Linked DNA regions of Syntrophobotulus glycolicus DSM 8271. Each later gene encodes a partner of the first gene's protein in a complex. Links are inferred from orthologs where the notes say so. Each region holds a gene or a part of one and is shown on either strand. Other genes may lie near its edges. The genes, in order: uvrB and pcrA.

Region 1 (2,989 bases):
TCACAGACTCTTTAATCGGCATCGTATTTCCGGAGAAAAATCTCGCTATCTGGAGAGGAGATCCGAATGGGCTGGAAGAACAGGGCCTGACAGATGAACACGGCCGGGAAATCGTCAAAACACTGGAAGCTTACCGAAAAAAGAGAATAGAACTGAAAAATCTGATGAACAAATGTGCTAATTTTGAGGGCATGGATAAATTACGCACGGACATTCTAAATAGTATCCTGGCACAGCTAATATAATTTGTTTTAAAGGTTCTATCCGCATGCGGAGAAACGGCTCAGATCAAGATGAGTAAAATTTTATTTCGGGATAAGAAATCAAAAGCGATTATAAAAGCTGGTTTTAAGAGCAATGACGAGATATCCTGTGAGATGAGTGCTCCTAAAAATGCTTTCATTCAGGTTAAATGATATAATTAACTATCGAGTATTTTTGTGGGAAAGAGTGACTGAGATGGATTTTAACCTGCATGCCCCCTATCGTTTGGAAGGAGATCAGCCGCAAGCGGTGGACAAGCTGACCGCCGGAGTTTTAAAGGGAAAAAAGCACCAAACCTTGCTTGGCGTTACCGGTTCCGGCAAGACCTTTACCATGGCCAATATCATTGCCGGGGCGAATAAACCTGCCTTGGTTTTGGCTCATAATAAGACTTTGGCTGCCCAGCTCTACTGTGAGTTCAAAGAATTTTTCCCGGAAAATGCAGTTGAATATTTTGTCAGTTATTATGATTATTATCAGCCGGAAGCCTACGTCGCGTTCAGTGATACTTATATTGAAAAGGATGCCTCCATTAACGAGGAAATCGAAAAGCTTCGGCACTCAGCGACAGCCGCCCTGTTTGAAAGACGGGATGTCATTGTTGTCGCCAGCGTATCCTGTATCTACGGCATGGGTTCCCCGGACGAGTACCGGGATATGGTCCTCTCTTTGAGACAAAATCAGGAGATTGACCGCAATAAGATTTTACGAAAGCTGGTCGAGATCCAATACGACCGTAACGATATCGCCTTTGCCCGGGGAACATTCAGGGTCCGTGGAGATATTGTGGAAATCTGTCCGGCCTCATCAAGTGAAAAAGCAATTAGAGTAGAACTGTTCGGAGATGAGATAGAGCACATTTATGAGGTTAATGTGTTAACAGGAGAAATCCTGGGAGAAAGAAGACATGTCTCCATTTTCCCCAATTCCCACTATGTCACAGAGCGGGAAAAACTTCTCAAGGCTGTAGGCAATATTGAAATTGAACTGGAGGAAAGACTTCAGGTCTTAAGAGGGAGGGAAAAGCTGGTCGAAGCACAGAGACTGGAACAGAGAACCCGTTATGATGTGGAGATGTTACGGGAGCTGGGTTTTTGTAACGGAATTGAAAACTATTCCCGTCATTTGACCTTTCGGGAGCCTGGAGAGACGCCTTACACACTGTTGCATTTCTTTCCTAAAGACTTCCTGCTGTTTGTCGATGAATCTCACCGGACTCTGCCCCAGATCAGAGGGATGTACGAAGGTGACCGTTCCCGTAAAGAAACGCTTGTCGACTACGGCTTCAGGCTGCCTTCAGCACTGGATAACAGGCCCTTGCGCTTTAACGAGTTCGAACAGTATACCCCCTTAAGGATATATGTAAGTGCCACTCCCGGGCCTTACGAGTTGGAGCATAGTCCGGTTTCGGTTGAACAGATCATCAGACCAACCGGATTATTGGACCCCGAAGTGGATGTTCGTCCGATTAAAGGACAGATCGATGATTTGATCGGGGAAATCCGGCTGCGCATAGACCGGGATGAACGAATACTCGTCACTACCCTGACAAAAAGAATGTCGGAGGAGCTGACGAACTATCTTAAACAGCTGAACATGAAGGTCAGATACCTCCATTCCGATATATCCGCTTTAGAGCGAATGGAGATTCTGCGGGAATTGAGATTGGGTGAAATCGACATCATTGTCGGAATCAATCTTCTCAGGGAAGGTCTGGATTTGCCTGAGGTGTCTTTAGTCGCTATTCTCGATGCGGACAAGGAAGGTTTTTTGCGTTCGGAAAGCTCATTGATCCAGACCATAGGAAGGGCGGCCCGTAACGCAAACGGTAAAGTAATCATGTATGCGGATAAGCTAACAAGATCGATGAAAATTGCTATTGAGGAGACGAATCGCAGACGGAAAATTCAAAATGAATACAACGTCAGAAATGTGATCACACCGCAAACCATCCGTAAGCAAATCTACGAGGTTCCGGAAGCCACGAGGGCGGCCGAAAAAGAAGCCGGGTACGGAAAAACAGGGGAAGTTTCTCCTGAAGAACGGCAAAAACTGATTCAAGCATTTGAAGCGGAGATGTATAAAGCAGCGAAAGACCTGGATTTTGAACGGGCTGCGGAGCTGCGGGATGCGATCATTGAATTAAAGGGTGAAACAGCCAAGGGACGCAGAAAAGCCTTATCCTCGTCTAAAGGCGGCAAGGCGGCAGGGAATCCTGGTCCAGTCTATGGCCATAAGGGAAGGCGCCGAAAATAATATCCGGATAATCCCAAGCGCAAAAATGGGACAAATGAAATGGTTTATTCTATAATTAGAATAAATATAAATATTAAATGTTTGAGCGGAGGTTTTATGGCACAGGAGTATATCAAGGTGCGCGGTGCACGTGTGCATAATTTAAAAAATATGGATGTAGATATTCCCCGCAATAAGCTGGTGATTGTTACCGGCTTATCCGGCTCAGGGAAATCCTCTCTTGCTTTTGACACCATCTATGCCGAAGGGCAAAGAAGATATGTGGAATCCCTTTCCGCTTATGCGCGTCAGTTTTTGGGACAAATGGACAAGCCGGATGTCGATGATATTGAAGGGTTATCTCCCGCAATTTCCATAGATCAGAAGACGACTACCCGCAATCCCCGTTCGACAGTCGGAACCGTGACGGAAATTTATGATTATCTGAGGCTTCTTTATGCCAGAATCGGCCATCCTCATTGTCCTAAAT
Region 2 (14,871 bases), 2.6 Mb from region 1 along the record:
CTGGAGCTTGAGGATGGGATCGGACGCAAGGACATGGTCAAACTGGAGAAGACGGTTTCTCAGAGCAGCCTGCCTGATCTGTGCAAACAATTTATGTTATCCATGCCGCACTTAACCGGCAGAGAAGATGTTTTGGAAAAGCTGGAGGGCTGGTGCGCAATCCCGACAATCCGGAGAGCGGTGGAAACTTTGCGGACCATTTTTGTTTTTCTGCAGGAATTTGGGGTGCGCAATTCCGTCCAGCTTGATCTTGGTATTCTGAGAGGGTTTTCTTATTACACGGGGACAATTTTTGAAGGCTATATCCCGGGGATGGGGGTTCCGGTTTTGGAGGGGGGGCGCTATGACCGCCTGTACGCCGATTTTGGCCGTAATTTGCCGGCGACCGGTTTTGCCGTAAATCTGGATATGATTGCCGAACAGATTGAAGAATTTGAACTGGACAGTGTGGATGTCCTCGTTTTCGGACAGTCTCCAAGTGATGTGATCAAACGGACCCGTGAATTGCGCAAGGGCGGCAAAAAAGTGGAGATGGCCCTGGATTTTATCAGTGAACAGGATGCCTTAAGGGTGGCTTCCCAAAAAGGGATAGTTGATGTGGAGAATGTCAGTAAATTTCGGAAACGCGGTTAGAAATTGAAAGAAAAAGACGATGAACATAAGAAAGCAAGGGGGGCGGGAGATGAGTGAGAAGATCGCCGTACTGACCGGAGGGGGAGATTGCCCGGGTCTGAACGCTGTGATCCGGGCGGTAGTCCGGTCCGCGCATCACAAGGGCCTGGCTGTGGTCGGGGTCAGGGATGGCTTTAAAGGAGCAGTGGAGGGGGATTTTTTTCCGCTCGGGCTGAAAGATGTATCCGGTCTTTTGCCGCGCGGGGGAACGATTCTTGGCACGACCAACCGGGACAATCCATTTTCTTATTTCATAGAGGAAAACGGTAAAAAGGTCCAGAAAGACTGCTCCGGCCAGATTCTGAAAAATTTCTCCGACCGGGGGATCGACAGTCTGATCGCGATCGGGGGCGATGGCAGCTTAGCGATCGCCTCCCAGCTGACGGAACAGGGACTCCGGGTCATCGGGGTTCCCAAAACCATCGACAATGATCTTCGGGCAACGGATTTAACCTTTGGTTTTCAGACAGCGGTGGAGACGGCCCGGGACGCTTTGGACAAGCTGCATACAACGGCGGAATCCCACCACAGGGTCATGATCCTGGAGGTCATGGGACGCTATGCGGGATGGATCGCCCTTTACGCCGGAATAGCGGGCGGGGCGGACATTATTCTGCTTCCTGAAATCCCTTATGATTTGGCAAGGGTGGTGCAGGCTATACAAGACCGGGTGGCAAACCATAAAAAATTCAGTATTATTGTCGCTGCTGAAGGGGCGAGGTCACAAACCGGGGAAATGGTTATTGAACGCAGGCAGGAAGACCGCCCGGACCCGATCAGGCTGGGCGGTATCGGAGCTAAAGTCGCGGGCGATCTGGAATCTCTGATTGACCTGGAGACAAGAGTGACTGTACTGGGCCACCTGCAGAGGGGAGGTTCTCCCAATGCGTTTGACCGAATCCTGGCTACCCGTTATGGTGCGGCTGCGGTGCAGGCGGTGCTGGAGAAAAAGTTCAATACCATGGTGGCCTTAAAAGGGCAGGAGATCACAACTGTTCCTTTAAAAGAGGCGATCAGGGAGCTGAAGCGGGTGGACGCGGACAATCAGGTTCTCCTGGCAGCCCGGCAAATCGGGATCAAATTCGGGGACTGACGGAGAATTGGGATACAGGAGTATTTACAAAGGTGAATACTCCTGTTATACTTCAAAGTAGTTTAACGCTTTAATGTAGTAAAGTATCAATGAGGATTGAAGATCAGATCGAAAAGTCTGCTTCGATTCGGATTTTCGTTCAGAGAAAAAAGATTTTTATTGAGAGAAAAAAGAAGAAGAGAGGAGCTCCCGCCTGTGGCTCAAAATGATTTAACCATAGCCCTTCCGAAGGGCAAACTGCTGGTTGATTCCCTGAACCTGCTCCAGAAAGCCGGATTGCGCTGCGAACATGTCGGCGAGGATTCCCGGCAATTGACCTTTGACCTGCCCGAGGACGGGGCCAGGATCATCATCTGCCGTCCGACCGATATTCCCACCTATGTGGAATATGGCGCGGCGGATATCGGTTTTGTGGGGAAGGATACTCTGCTTGAACAAAATTGTGATGTGGCTGAGCTTCTTGATTTGAAATTTGGATTTTGCCGTTTTATGGTGGCGATGCCGGAAGAGTCTCTTCCGCCGAGGCTGGCGGACGGCAGCTACGATTTGAGCGGGCTGAACCATAAAAGGGTAGCCACCAAATTTCCGCGTGTCGCGCAAATGTTCTTCAGTGAAAAAGGGATGCAGGTGACACCGATCAAGCTGCACGGCAATATTGAGCTGGCTCCGAGAGTAGGCCTGGCGGAGATGATCATGGATATTGTCTCCACCGGCACGACCCTGAGACTGAACAGGCTGATTGAGGTCGCCCCAATCATGGAAGCAACCACCAGACTGATTGCCAACAGGGTTTCTTACCGGATGAACTATGAACGGATCCAGGGACTATGCACAAAGATCAGGGACTTGCTTGAAGATCTCGGCGATCCGGCCGCCGGAGGGGAGAAGGAGCAATGAAAACTATTTTAGAATACGAAAAGATTGATGTGAGAAGCCTGACTCAAAAATCTTATGGTGACGATCAGAAGCTGGAAGGCACGGTAGCCGGTATTCTCAGTGAAGTCAAACGGGATGGGGACAAGGCTCTCGCTGAGCTGACCCTGAAATTTGACGGCGTCGATCTTGCTCAATCAGGTCTCAGGGTAAAGCAAACGGAGATCGATGAGGCCTATACTCTGGTTTCGGAGGACTATATTGCCGCTGTTCGCCGGGCCCGGGACAATGTGCGGGCTTATCACGAAAAACAAAAACGCAATTCCTGGTTTTCCACGGCGGAGGACGGCAGTATTTTAGGTCAGATGATCCGGCCCCTGCAGAGAGTGGGCATTTATGTTCCGGGGGGGACGGCGGCCTATCCTTCTTCCGTTTTGATGAATGCTGTTCCGGCCGTGGTGGCCGGAGTGGAAGAGATTGTGATGGTTTCTCCCCCCCTGAAAAATGGCGGGCTCCTGCCGGAGGTCCTGGTAGCGGCAGCCGAATGCGGGGTGGCGGAGATCTATAAAATAGGGGGAGCTCAGGCAGTGGCCGCCCTGGCTTTCGGAACGCAGTCTGTGGCCAAGGTGGACAAAATTACCGGTCCGGGCAATATCTTTGTCACCTTAGCCAAAAAACAGGTTTACGGCCAGGTGGATATTGACATGCTGGCCGGACCGAGTGAGATTGTTATTCTGGCCGATGGCGGCGCTTCGCCGCGGGAGCTGGCGGCCGATCTTCTTTCACAGGCCGAGCATGACCGGCTGGCTTCGGCCATCCTGATCTCCCCGGACAGAAGCCTGTTGGAAGAAACTTCGCTGGAAGTGGAAAAGCAGCTGGGCCTTCTGCCGCGCCAGGAGATGGCCCGGGCTTCCTGGGAGGGATATGGGGCCTTGATTTCAGCGCCTGATCTGGAGAAGGGGATGGAGCTGGTGAATCTGATTGCGCCGGAACACTTTGAGCTCTGTGTGGAGGAGCCGTTTGCCTGGCTGGGCAGGGTAAAAAACGCCGGGGCCGTATTCTTAGGCAGATACACTCCCGAGCCTGTGGGGGATTATTTTGCGGGACCCAATCATGTTTTGCCCACGGGCGGTACGGCCCGCTTTTATTCGGTGCTGGATGTGGATGCTTTTGTCAAGAAAATCAGTGTGGTGAACTATTCGGAACAGGCCCTGAGGCGTGATGCCGAACAAATCATGCTCCTGGCCAGAAGGGAAGGGCTGGAGGCGCACGCCCGGGCAATCGAGGTGAGGGTAAAATGATGGAAAGGTTTTTACGCCCGGAAATCGCCGCCTTAAGGCCTTATGAATCGGTGGTTGTACCTGGGAATGTGAAGATGGATGCCAATGAGAACCCTTTTCCCTGGCCCCGGGGCATGAAGGAGGAGCTGCTGGCAGAGGTTGTGGAGTGGAACAGATATCCGGACGGGACAGCGGCGGAGCTGCGGGAACGGATCGCCGCCTATGCCGGGACGGAGAGGGAGAATATCTTGGTGGGCAATGGTTCGGACGAGCTGATTCAGATTTTGCTGCATACGTTTGCCGGACCGGGAAAGACCATGCTGATTCATCCTCCGACATTCAGTATGTATGCCGCCGCAGCGCGGATCACCGGGACAAGGGTGGCGGAAGTCCCCCTTTTGGGAGGAAGCCGGCTGGACCTGCCGCAAATGCTGAAAGCCTGTGCCGCAGACAGCAGCATAAAGCTCATTATTGTCTGCAATCCCAATAATCCCACAGGCGCCCAGTTCGCCAGGGAGGATGTCCTGGAACTGCTGAAGGAAACGGATGCGCTGGTGCTTGTGGATGAAGCATATGCCGAGTTTTCCGGTGAAAGTATGCTGCCGCTCATTGATACCTATCCCAAGCTCCTGGTTATGCGCACTTTTTCCAAGGCTTTCGGCATGGCGGCTTTAAGACTGGGCTACCTGGCGGCCAATCAGGAGCTGACCGGCTATTTGAACAGGGTGCGCCAGCCTTTTAATGTCAATTCTTTTTCCCAAAAGGCGGGGATCATTGCCCTCAAGTATCTTGATGAATATCAGGACCAGGTTGAAATCATCAAAAATGAGGTCAAACTGCTGTATAATGGGTTAAGGGAAATACCCCGGTTTTCGGTGTTGCCGACCAGGGCCAATTTTGTTCTTGTTCAGACTGAGGAGGCTCCGGTTATCGTGGGAAAGCTGGGTCAGGCCGGCTATTCGGTCCGCAATCTCGGCCGGTTGCCCGGACTGGGAGCCTGTTTTCGTTTAAGTCCGGCTTTGCCGCAGGAAAATGAACAGTTTTTGCGAACGATAAAACAATTGACCGGAACGAACCTTTGAGGGGGATGAAAAATGCGCAGCGGAAAAATTGAAAGAAAGACACTGGAGACAGAAGTAAACGTTGAGTTGGACCTGGATGGTCAGGGCAAGACTTCTCTGAACACAGGAATCGGTTTTTTTGATCATATGCTGGATTCTTTCTGCCGGTTTGCCCGCTTTGATTTGAACCTTTGGGTGCAAGGGGATTTGCGGGTTGACCAGCACCACACGGTTGAGGATTGCGGGATTGTCATGGGACAGGCTTTTGTCCGGGCCATAGGAGACAGAAAAGGAATCGAAAGGGTCGGGGACTGCTTATTTCCGATGGATGAAGCTTTGGTCCAGGCCGCGGTGGATATTTCCAACAGGGGATTTTTGGCCTGGCAGGTTGATCTGGCAGATGGAATGGTTGGTGATTTCCCAGTGGAAGTGGCCGAGGAATTTTTCCGGGCTTTTGCCGTCAATGCCGGATTGACAGTACATATCCGCCTGCTGGCCGGGAAAAACAGGCATCATGTACTGGAAGCGGTTTTTAAGGCTTTTGGCCGCGCTTTGGGCCTGGCCGCGGGAAAAAACCGTTTTGATCAGGATGTGCCGTCAACAAAAGGGGTTCTATGAAATGCAGGCAGACTCGGGAGGATATGCGAAGATGATTGGAATAGTCGATTATGGCCGGGGAAACCTGCGCAGTGTGGAAAAAGCCCTGGAAAAGCTGGGCTTTGAGGCCGGAATTTTACGGTCTCCGGATGAGCTGAAGAAGACAGATGGATTGATTCTTCCCGGAGTCGGCGCTTTTGCTGATGCGATGGAGGCGTTGAACCGGGAGGGCTGGGTTCAGCCTTTAAGGGACTATGCGGGGTCAGGCAGGCCTTTTCTGGGGATCTGCCTGGGTATGCAGCTTTTATTCGAGATGGGTGAAGAGCACGGGGAACATCCCGGTTTAGGGCTGCTGCCGGGCCGGGTAGTAAAGTTTCCCGCAGGCTTAAAGATTCCCCATATGGGCTGGAATACGCTGCGTTTGGTCAGGGAAAGCCCGCTGACCGCAGGGATTCCGGACAATTCCTATTTTTATTTTGTCCATTCCTACTACGCGCAGGCAGATGAGGACTGTATTGCCGGGGTCAGTGAATATGGGATCACCTTTCCGGCGTTTACCGGCAGGGACAATATCTGGGGGGCCCAGTTTCATCCGGAGAAATCCAGTCCCTGGGGTCTTGTGATGTTAAAGAATTTTGGAAAGTGGGTTGGGGAGCATGAACATATATCCGGCAATTGACCTGAAGGAGGGGAAAGTTGTCCGTCTTCTTCAGGGAATGATGGATAAGGCGACCGTCTATTCGGATGATCCTGTCCGCCAGGCCCAGTCTTTTGTCCGGGACGGGGCCCGGTTTTTGCATGTGGTCGATCTGGACGGGGCGTTTTCCGGCAGACCGGAAAATGACAAGATGATCAGGGCTATTGTGAACAGTGTGCCGCTGAAGGTCCAGGTGGGAGGCGGAATCAGGACAAGCGGGCGGATCGAGGAATTGCTGTCTCTGGGTGTCAGCAGGGTGATCCTGGGAACCGCGGCGGCCCGCAATCCGGAATTTGCGGCGGAAGCGGTGAAACAATACGGTGCGGATCAGGTGATAGTGGGGCTTGATGCCCGCAATGGCAAGGTTGCGGTGCAGGGATGGGCGGAAAGCACGGAACTGAATGCGGAGGAATTTGCGCTCAGGCTGCATGACAGTGGGGTGTCCACTGTGGTATATACGGACATTGCCAAAGACGGTATGCTGGCAGGGCCTAATCTCCCGGCTTCGGTAAAACTGGCCGAAAGCTCCGGCTTGCAGGTCATCGTATCCGGGGGGGTTTCTTCTCTTGCTGATATCCGGGCCATTAAGGCGGAAGCGGATAAGGGCAGGGGAATCGATGGAGCGATTGTCGGAAAGGCCATCTATGACGGGGCTTTGGCCCTGAAGGATGTTCTGGCCGTTACACGGGGGGAAGAAGATGCTGGCTAAAAGGATTATTCCCTGTCTTGATGTGCATGAGGGCAGGGTCGTGAAGGGTACGAATTTTGTTCAGCTGCGGGATGCCGGGGACCCTGTGGAGCTGGCGGCCCTCTATGATGCGGAAGGCGCGGATGAGCTGGTTTTCCTGGATATCACCGCCTCTTCTGACGGCAGAAAAACCATGGTGGATGTGGTGCACAGGACAGCTGAGCAGGTCTTTATCCCCTTCACGATTGGGGGGGGGCTGCGCAGTATTGAAGATATTCGGACGATGCTCCGGGCCGGAGCCGACAAGGTATCCCTGAATACCTCGGCTGTGCAGGACCCGGAATTGATCAGCCGGGGAGCGCATGCTTTCGGCAGTCAGTGTATTGTGGTGGCCATTGATGCCCGCAGAACAGGGGACGGCAGGTGGGAGGTCTACACTCACGGCGGGAGGACGCCTACCGGGATCGATGTGCTGGAATGGGCCCAAAAAGCCGAAGAACTGGGAGCCGGGGAGATTTTGCTGACCTCTATGGACAGGGACGGCACCAAAGAAGGCTATGATAATGAACTGAACAAAGCGGTCAGCCGGGCCGTATCCCTGCCGCTGATCGCCAGCGGCGGAGTGGGCGGTCTGGAGCATCTCAGTGACGGCTTGACCAAGGGTGAGGCCGACGCGGTCCTGGCGGCATCTATTTTTCACTACCGGGAATATTCCATTCAGGAAGCCAAGGAGTATCTCCGGGCCCGGGGGATTGCGGTAAGAAGGTAGTGGCTCAATCGTGTTTCAAGCCAGGGGAATCGTAATGAGTTCAGAATAAGGTCATGAATGTTTAATGTAAGATCATCTGGTGATCAGTTGGGAGGAACGGAAAAATGCCGGAGAAAAGACCGATAGCGGCTTGGCAGGTTTCTTTAGAGCAGGAGATGAGGAGTATGGAACAATCTGACCTGGAAAAGGTCGTCAGTGCGGTAAAGTGGAACAGTGACGGATTGGTTCCGGCAATTGCCCAGGATGTTGAAACAGGCGAGGTTTTGATGCTGGCCTATATGAATGAGGAAGCACTGGTCAGGACCCTGCGGGACAAGCTGGCCTGTTATTACAGCAGGAGCAGACAGTCTTTGTGGGTCAAGGGAGAGACTTCCGGGCATTACCAGCATGTTTTGGACATCAAGCTGGATTGTGACCGGGATGCGGTGCTTCTGCTGATCCGGCAGGACGGAGCGGCCTGTCATGAAGGAGATTATTCCTGTTTCCATTACGGACCGACAGGGGAAAAGACCGGCACAAATCCTGAAAAACCAGCCCTGCCTCTGGGGAGGACTTTGGAATTTCTTGCCGAATTAATTCAAAAGAGGCGTCACGAGCTTCCCGAGGGATCTTATACGACCTATCTTTTCACCAAGGGAATAGATAAAATCCTGAAGAAGGTCGGCGAAGAGTGTGCGGAAGTGATTATTGCGGCCAAAAACAATTCCGGGGATGAGTTGAGGTACGAAACCGCGGATTTGCTTTACCATTTGCTGGTCTTGCTTGCGGAACGGGGAGTGACGCTGGACGAGATATCTGCGGAACTGGAAAAGAGAAAGAAGTAAGGATAATCATTCTTCAGAGTATTGATGAGGCGCTGTTGGACATTATCTGGCAGTGCTTTTCTCTGGATTTTTACATAAACCGGCATGGGAGCTCTGGGATTTTGAGGAGAAGAAATGATAGGGGAAAGAGATTAATGAACGAAAAAGCATCCAAAACAATCACTTTGCCGCGCCTGAACAGGCTCAAGCCTTCTTTAGAAAGCACAGCCCTGAAGATTATGGAGGAATCCGGGGAATTGGCCCAGGCGATCGGTAAATTCAGGGGGTTAAGCGGAGAAAAGCTGACGGTAGAGGAAGCCGAAGCTATGCAGCTCGTCGCCATGGAACTGATGGATGTGGCCCAGACAGCGGTGACCATGATGTTTGTGCTGGAGGAACAGTACAGGATTGATCTGGAGGCCATTATTGAGGCCCACCTGACAAAGCTTCGGAATAAAGGCTATTGTGACTAAAAGAAAGGGGATTGGGACAGCATGTATTCTCTGGAGGATTTAAACCCTGTTCAGCGTGAAGCGGCAGAGTATTTGGACGGCCCCCTTCTTATTCTTGCGGGTGCCGGATCGGGTAAAACAAAGGCCCTGACTTACAGGATAGCCCATCTTATTGCTAAGGGAGTAAACTCCTGGAATATTCTGGCGATTACGTTTACGAATAAGGCTGCCAGGGAAATGCGGGAACGAGTGCTGGCCCTGGTTGGCAGCGAAGGGGAGGGACTCTGGATATCAACCTTCCATTCGGCCTGTGTCAAGATTTTGCGCCGGGAGATCGCTCATCTGGAGGGGTATTCCCGCAGTTTTGTCATTTATGATGCTTCGGACCAGCTTTCCCTGCTGCGCAGTTGTTATAAAGAACTGAATATGGATGAGAAGAAATTTAACATCAGGGCTGTGCAGGGGACAATCAGTGATGCGAAAAACAAGCTTTTGGATGTGAATGCTTTTGAAGCGGCGGCAACGGATTTTTTCAGCTCGGCTGCCGCTAAAGTTTACCGGCTTTATCAGAGAAAACTGAAAGACAACAATGGTCTGGACTTTGACGATATTATCATGCTGACCGTGCGGATTTTCCGGGAGCAGCCGGATGTGCTCGGCTATTATCAGGAAAAATTCAGATATATTCTGGTTGATGAGTACCAGGACACCAATCATGCGCAATATTTGCTGATTAATCTTTTGGCCAAGCGCCGGCGCAATCTTTGTGTGGTCGGGGATGACGACCAGTCTGTTTATGGGTGGCGGGGTGCCGATGTCCAGAATATCCTGGATTTTGAACGGGACTATCCTGAAGCGAAGGTGCTGAAGCTGGAGCAGAATTACCGCTCGACCGGGAAGATTCTGGAGGCGGCCAATGCCGTGGTGGATCACAATCGAAACAGAAAGAAGAAAGCTCTTTGGACGGAAAATCCGGTCGGGGAAGAGCTGGTCCTTTACCGGGCGGAAAATGAGCATGATGAGGCCCGGTTTGTTTGTCGCAGTATCAATCATTTAAAGGATACGGAAGGCCGCTCCAACAGCGATTTTACTGTGCTCTACCGGACAAATGCCCAGTCCAGGGTGCTGGAGGAGCACCTGATGAAGGAAGGTATCCCTTACCGGATTTTTTCAGGGACCAAATTTTATGAGCGCCTGGAAATTAAAGATATTCTTGCTTATCTGAGGCTGGTCTATAACCCTGCGGATACAGTAAGCTTTGCCCGGGTGGTCAATGTTCCCCGCAGGGGCATCGGGGCAGGTTCTCTGGAGAAAATCCTGGAATATGCCCAGGAACAGGGGATGCCGGTTCTGAACGCCTTAAGTGAGGCACAGTATATCCCCGGTCTGCAGACCAAGGGAGTGAAAGCCTTAGACGCTTTTTATCACTTGCTGGAGGATATTCGCCGCAAAGCGGGGGAAGGACTGACGGTCACGGAGCTGACCGAAAGCCTCCTGAGCGAGACGGGGTATTTGGCCGAGCTGCGGGCGGAAGACTCACCTGAAGCTAACGCCAGGCTGGAAAACCTCAATGAATTCCTGTCTGTGACCGAGGAATTTGATGCCAATCTGGAAGACGATACAGAAGAGGATAACGAAAATAACACCGGGGTCCAGGACCCCATGCCAAGGCTGGCCGGTTTTCTGGAGCAGGTTTCCCTTGTTGCGGAAATCGATCACTATGATGAAAATGAAGATGCGGTCAAGCTCATGACGATGCATAGTGCCAAAGGTCTGGAATTTCCCGTTGTGTTCACGGTCGGTCTGGAAGAAAATATTTTTCCCAGCAGCCGCAGCCTCCTGGAGGAATATTTGCTGGAGGAAGAAAGAAGACTATGCTATGTAGCGATTACCAGAGCCAGGGAAAAGCTCTTTTTAACGTATACCATTGAAAGAATGATCTATGGCCGGATTCAAAACAGTCTGCCTTCCCGTTTCTTAAAGGAGATCCCGGAACAGCTGATTTTTAACCAGTCCCCTGCCGCTGCCGGCCGGGAGAAGGAGGCTTCTGCGGCGGAAGGCAAGGTCAGGAGGGATTGGCGCAAGCAGGGCGCGATTATGGCCCAGGCCGATCCGGGCCGGTTTTTTGTCGGCGACCGGGTTGAACACCCCAGGTTTGGCCAGGGTATCGTGATGACGGTCAAGGGAGAGGGTCAGGAAGCGGAATTGACGGTCGTCTTTAACAGTGAGGTCAAGAAGCTGATTGCCGGATATGCCAGGCTGGTCAAAATCAAATCGTAAGGAGAGAACCTTCTTGAGTACCCCGAACAATAACACCGGACAGGGTCCGGAAAGACTGAACCAGCTGAAAACGCAGATTGAAGAGGCGGACTACCGTTATTATGTCCTGGATGATCCGCAGATCACGGACAAGGAATATGATCTGCTGATGCGGGAGCTGGTGGAGATTGAAGGCGCTCATCCTGAGTGGGTCAGTCCGGATTCTCCTTCCCAAAGAGTGGGGGGGGGCCCTTCCGCTCAATTTGCCAAGGTGCGTCATAGGGAGCCGCTTCTCAGTTTGGATAATGCGTTTGGCCGGGAAGAGCTGGCTGAGTTTGACCGCAGGGTGCGCGGTGTCGTGCCTGATGCGGAGTATGTGGTGGAATTGAAGATCGATGGGCTAACGGTTGCCCTGACTTATGAAGAGGGGATTTTGACCCGGGCGGCGACCAGAGGGGACGGGGAAACAGGAGAAGAGATTACCGCCAATGTCAGGACGATCAAGTCCGTTCCCTTGAGCCTGCGGTCCAGGCCGGCAGCCGGCAGGCTGGATATTCGGGGTGAGGGCTATCTGCCCAAAGAATCCTTTGTCCGGCTGAACAGGGAGCGGGAAGAAGAAGGCCAGCCTTTGTTTGCCAATCCCCGCAATGCGGGAGCCGGTTCTTTAAGACAGCTTGATTCCAGGATCACGGCCGGGAGAAAGCTGGGGTACTTTGCCTATCAGCTGATCCAGGCCGAGCAGATCGGCCTGAAAACCCAGGCGGAGGTTCTCCAAACTCTGAAGGAGTGGGGCTTTCAGGTAAATGACAGCTACAAAATCTTCTCTAAGATGGAGAAGGTCATGGAATATTGCCAGGAGATGACGGAAGAACGGCATCAGCTGCCCTATGAGATCGACGGGCTGGTGATCAAGGTGAACCGCTTTGACCAGCAGAGGGAACTGGGGTTTACCGCTAAAAGCCCGCGCTGGGCCATCGCGTATAAGTTTCCGGCAGAACAGGTGGAGACGGTAGTGAAAAGCATAGACATTAATGTCGGCCGGACAGGGGTGCTGACCCCGACCGCGATCATGCAGGAGGTATTTGTCGCGGGGTCAACCGTAGCCAGGGCAACTCTGCACAATCTGGACAATATCCGGGAAAAAGATATCCGGATCGGCGACCATGTCCTCCTGCACAAGGCCGGGGATGTGATTCCGGAAATCATCAAGTCCATTCCGGAGAAGAGAACAGGCCGGGAAATGATCTTCGCGATGCCCGAGTCCTGTCCGGCTTGTGACAGTCCGGTGGTCAGGCTGGAGGGGGAGGCTGCTTACCGCTGTCAGAATATCTCCTGTCCGGCCAGACAGAGAGAGGCGCTGTTCCATTTTGTCTCCCGGGATGCCATGAATATCGAGGGTCTGGGTCCGGCGATCATCGTCCAGCTTCTGGACAAGGGGCTGATTGATGATGCCGCCGGCTTGTACGATCTGAGGCATGAGCAGCTGGAAAACCTGGAGCGGATGGGCAAAAAATCCGCCGATAATCTGATTAAGGCAATCGAAGCCAGTAAGACCCGCGGTCTGGCCCCCCTGATCTTTGCCCTGGGCATCAGAAACGTGGGGATCAAAGCAGGCCGGGTATTGGCCCAGAAATACGGTTCCATGGAAAAGCTGCAGGAGGCCGGAGAGGATGAGCTCTGCGAGGTGCCTGATATTGGCGGCATTATGGCGGCAAGCATCACTTCTTTTTTTCGGGACCGGGCCAACCGGGATTTTATCAGAAGACTGCAGAAGGCCGGAGTTCGGATGACGGACAGCAGACAGGCTTCCTCGCGGCTCTTTGCCGGTCAAAGCATCGTAGTAACCGGAACTTTGCGCAGTTGGGACCGCCGGGAGATAGAGGAGCTCATTGAAACCAACGGGGGCAAGGCCTCCGCGAGTGTCAGCAAGAAGACCTCCTTTGTGCTCTGCGGGGAAAATCCCGGTTCCAAAGCGGATAAAGCGCAGGCACTGGGCGTACCGGTCTATTCGGAAGAGGAGTTCCTGGAGATGCTGGAGGAGAATCCTTGAGGGAAAGATACGAAAGAAAATTGCCTTGATCAAAAGCAAGGATTTTTATAAGAAACAGGATTAAGGGTGATGTGCATGATTTTAACCGGGGATATCGGGGGCACCAAAACAAAATTCGCCTTGTTTTCATGGGAGGATCAGCAATTTAAGCTGATTCACCAGGAAAGGGTTGAGAGCAAATCAATTTCTTCTCTGGAGGACGCGGTGGCAGGTTATCTCGCAGGGAATCATCCCGGACAGTCCGCGGGGATTGAAGCGGCCTGGTTCAGTCTGGCCGGGCCGATAGCAGGAAACAGCTGCCGGCTGACCAATCTTGACCTGACCGTTGATCTGCGTTCTTTGCAAAAGCGGCTGGACTTTATTCCGAGGGTCGGCTGGAGCAATGATCTTGTCGCGATGGGCTACGGGATTGCTGTTTTGCCGGAGGATGCCCTGCTCAGGCTGAACGGCCCGGGAAAACAGGAAGACGACAGAGGTGAGATCCTGAACAGAGCTGTTCTGGCGCCGGGGACAGGGCTGGGGGAAGCTCTGATGATCGGTGATCAGGTTTATCCGACGGAAGGGGCCCATACGGACTTTGCTCCCCATAATGAGGAAGACCTGGAGTTATGGCGGTATTTGCACAGACGCTACGGCCATGTCAGTTATGAGCGGATTCTCTCGGGGGCAGGCCTGAGCAATCTCTATCAGTTTTTGCGGGCGCAAAAAAAGAGCCCTGAGCAGCTTCCGGATCAGTTGCCTCCGGAGGAGATCAGTGCCAAGGGGCTGGCTCGAAGTTGTCCTGTCTGTACAAAGGCCCTGGATATGTTTGTCCGCCTTCTTGGGGCGGAGGCCGGCAATCTGGCTTTGAAATCTCTGGCTCTGGGCGGGGTCTACCTTGGCGGGGGCATACCGCCGAAGATCAGGGAAAAGCTGACGGATGGCACTTTGCTGGCTGCTTTTCTGGATAAAGGCAGGTTCAGCCGATTGCTCAAAGATATCCCTGTTGATGTGATCCTGGAGGAAAACACGCCGCTTTTGGGGGCGGCTTATTTGGCCCTGCAGGCTCAGAGATAAAGCAGAAGATCGGAAAAACGGGATAAGTGATAGGTGGCCTGCCGGTTTCCGGCGGCGTCTCCGATGGCGGCACTGTCCATTTTGGCGGCTGAGGCCGCTTCCAGGCCGGACAGGGCGTCTTCGATCACCAGACAGCGGCTGGGATCAATCCCCAGACAGGCGCTCGCTTTTAAATAAACTTCAGGATCAGGTTTGGAACGGGCAATGTCATTGCCGTCGGTGACGGCGTCAAAGTAGTTTTCCAGGCCGAGTTTCTGCAGAATCAGCTTGGCGTTTTTACTGGAAGAACCGATGGCCAGCTTAAGGCCTTTGGACCGGATCTGATCCAGGGTGGTTCTGACCTCGGGGCTGAGATCTGCCGGGGACATTTTTTGCAGGAATGCGCGGTAACAAAGGTTTTTTTCCTCGGCGTATTTTTTTTTGTCTTTTTCGGAGAAGCGGCCGCTGTGGGAGGACAGGAGGATCTCCAGGCTTTCCATCCGGCCGATGCCCCGGAGACGGTTATTCGCTTTTTCATCAAA

What was found.
Region 2: the proteins of uvrB (region 1) and pcrA are in contact, whole or in part, in a crystal structure (PDB 7EGT), measured with the Thermus thermophilus proteins. The link is inferred for Syntrophobotulus glycolicus DSM 8271 from one-to-one orthologs. Residues at the interface, in WP_096411307.1 of Thermus thermophilus: Glu23, Leu25, Arg26, Asp27, Gly28, Glu29, Arg30, Phe31, Arg55, Glu326, Asp327, Phe328, Glu379, Ser382, Gln383, His398, Gly400, Arg401; in WP_096412145.1 of Thermus thermophilus: His654, Arg656, Phe657, Gln666, Asp668, Glu669, Lys680, Arg681, Leu682, Ser683, Lys685, Tyr686, Ala687.

Annotation. Positions count from the first base shown.
Region 1 is NC_015172.1:3,279,766-3,282,754, reverse strand. It holds uvrB (excinuclease ABC subunit UvrB), read left to right. Parts: upstream 1-459; coding sequence 460-2,520; downstream 2,521-2,989. Other genes in the region: uvrA (excinuclease ABC subunit UvrA), read left to right, coding at 2,617-2,989; SGLY_RS16240 (hypothetical protein), read left to right, coding at 1-245. UniProt on the Escherichia coli protein: The UvrABC repair system catalyzes the recognition and processing of DNA lesions. A damage recognition complex composed of 2 UvrA and 2 UvrB subunits scans DNA for abnormalities.
Region 2 is NC_015172.1:693,192-708,062, forward strand. What follows is about bases 8,636-11,646. They hold pcrA (DNA helicase PcrA), read left to right. Parts: upstream 8,636-9,027; coding sequence 9,028-11,265; downstream 11,266-11,646. Other genes in these bases: SGLY_RS03675 (MazG-like family protein), read left to right, coding at 8,689-9,006; ligA (NAD-dependent DNA ligase LigA), read left to right, coding at 11,279-11,646. Outside these bases: hisZ (ATP phosphoribosyltransferase regulatory subunit), read left to right, coding at 1-633; SGLY_RS03630 (6-phosphofructokinase), read left to right, coding at 683-1,765; hisG (ATP phosphoribosyltransferase), read left to right, coding at 1,961-2,662; hisD (histidinol dehydrogenase), read left to right, coding at 2,659-3,939; hisC (histidinol-phosphate transaminase), read left to right, coding at 3,936-5,000; imidazoleglycerol-phosphate dehydratase HisB, read left to right, coding at 5,013-5,597; imidazole glycerol phosphate synthase subunit HisH, read left to right, coding at 5,629-6,255; hisA (1-(5-phosphoribosyl)-5-[(5-phosphoribosylamino)methylideneamino]imidazole-4-carboxamide isomerase), read left to right, coding at 6,233-6,982; imidazole glycerol phosphate synthase subunit HisF, read left to right, coding at 6,972-7,730; bifunctional phosphoribosyl-AMP cyclohydrolase/phosphoribosyl-ATP diphosphatase HisIE, read left to right, coding at 7,895-8,554; more of ligA, read left to right, coding at 11,647-13,294; glk (glucokinase), read left to right, coding at 13,364-14,350; pgmB (beta-phosphoglucomutase), read right to left, coding at 14,341-14,871. UniProt on the Escherichia coli protein: A helicase with DNA-dependent ATPase activity. Unwinds DNA duplexes with 3'-5' polarity. Translocates on single-stranded DNA with 3'-5' polarity. Initiates unwinding more efficiently from a nicked substrate than double-stranded DNA.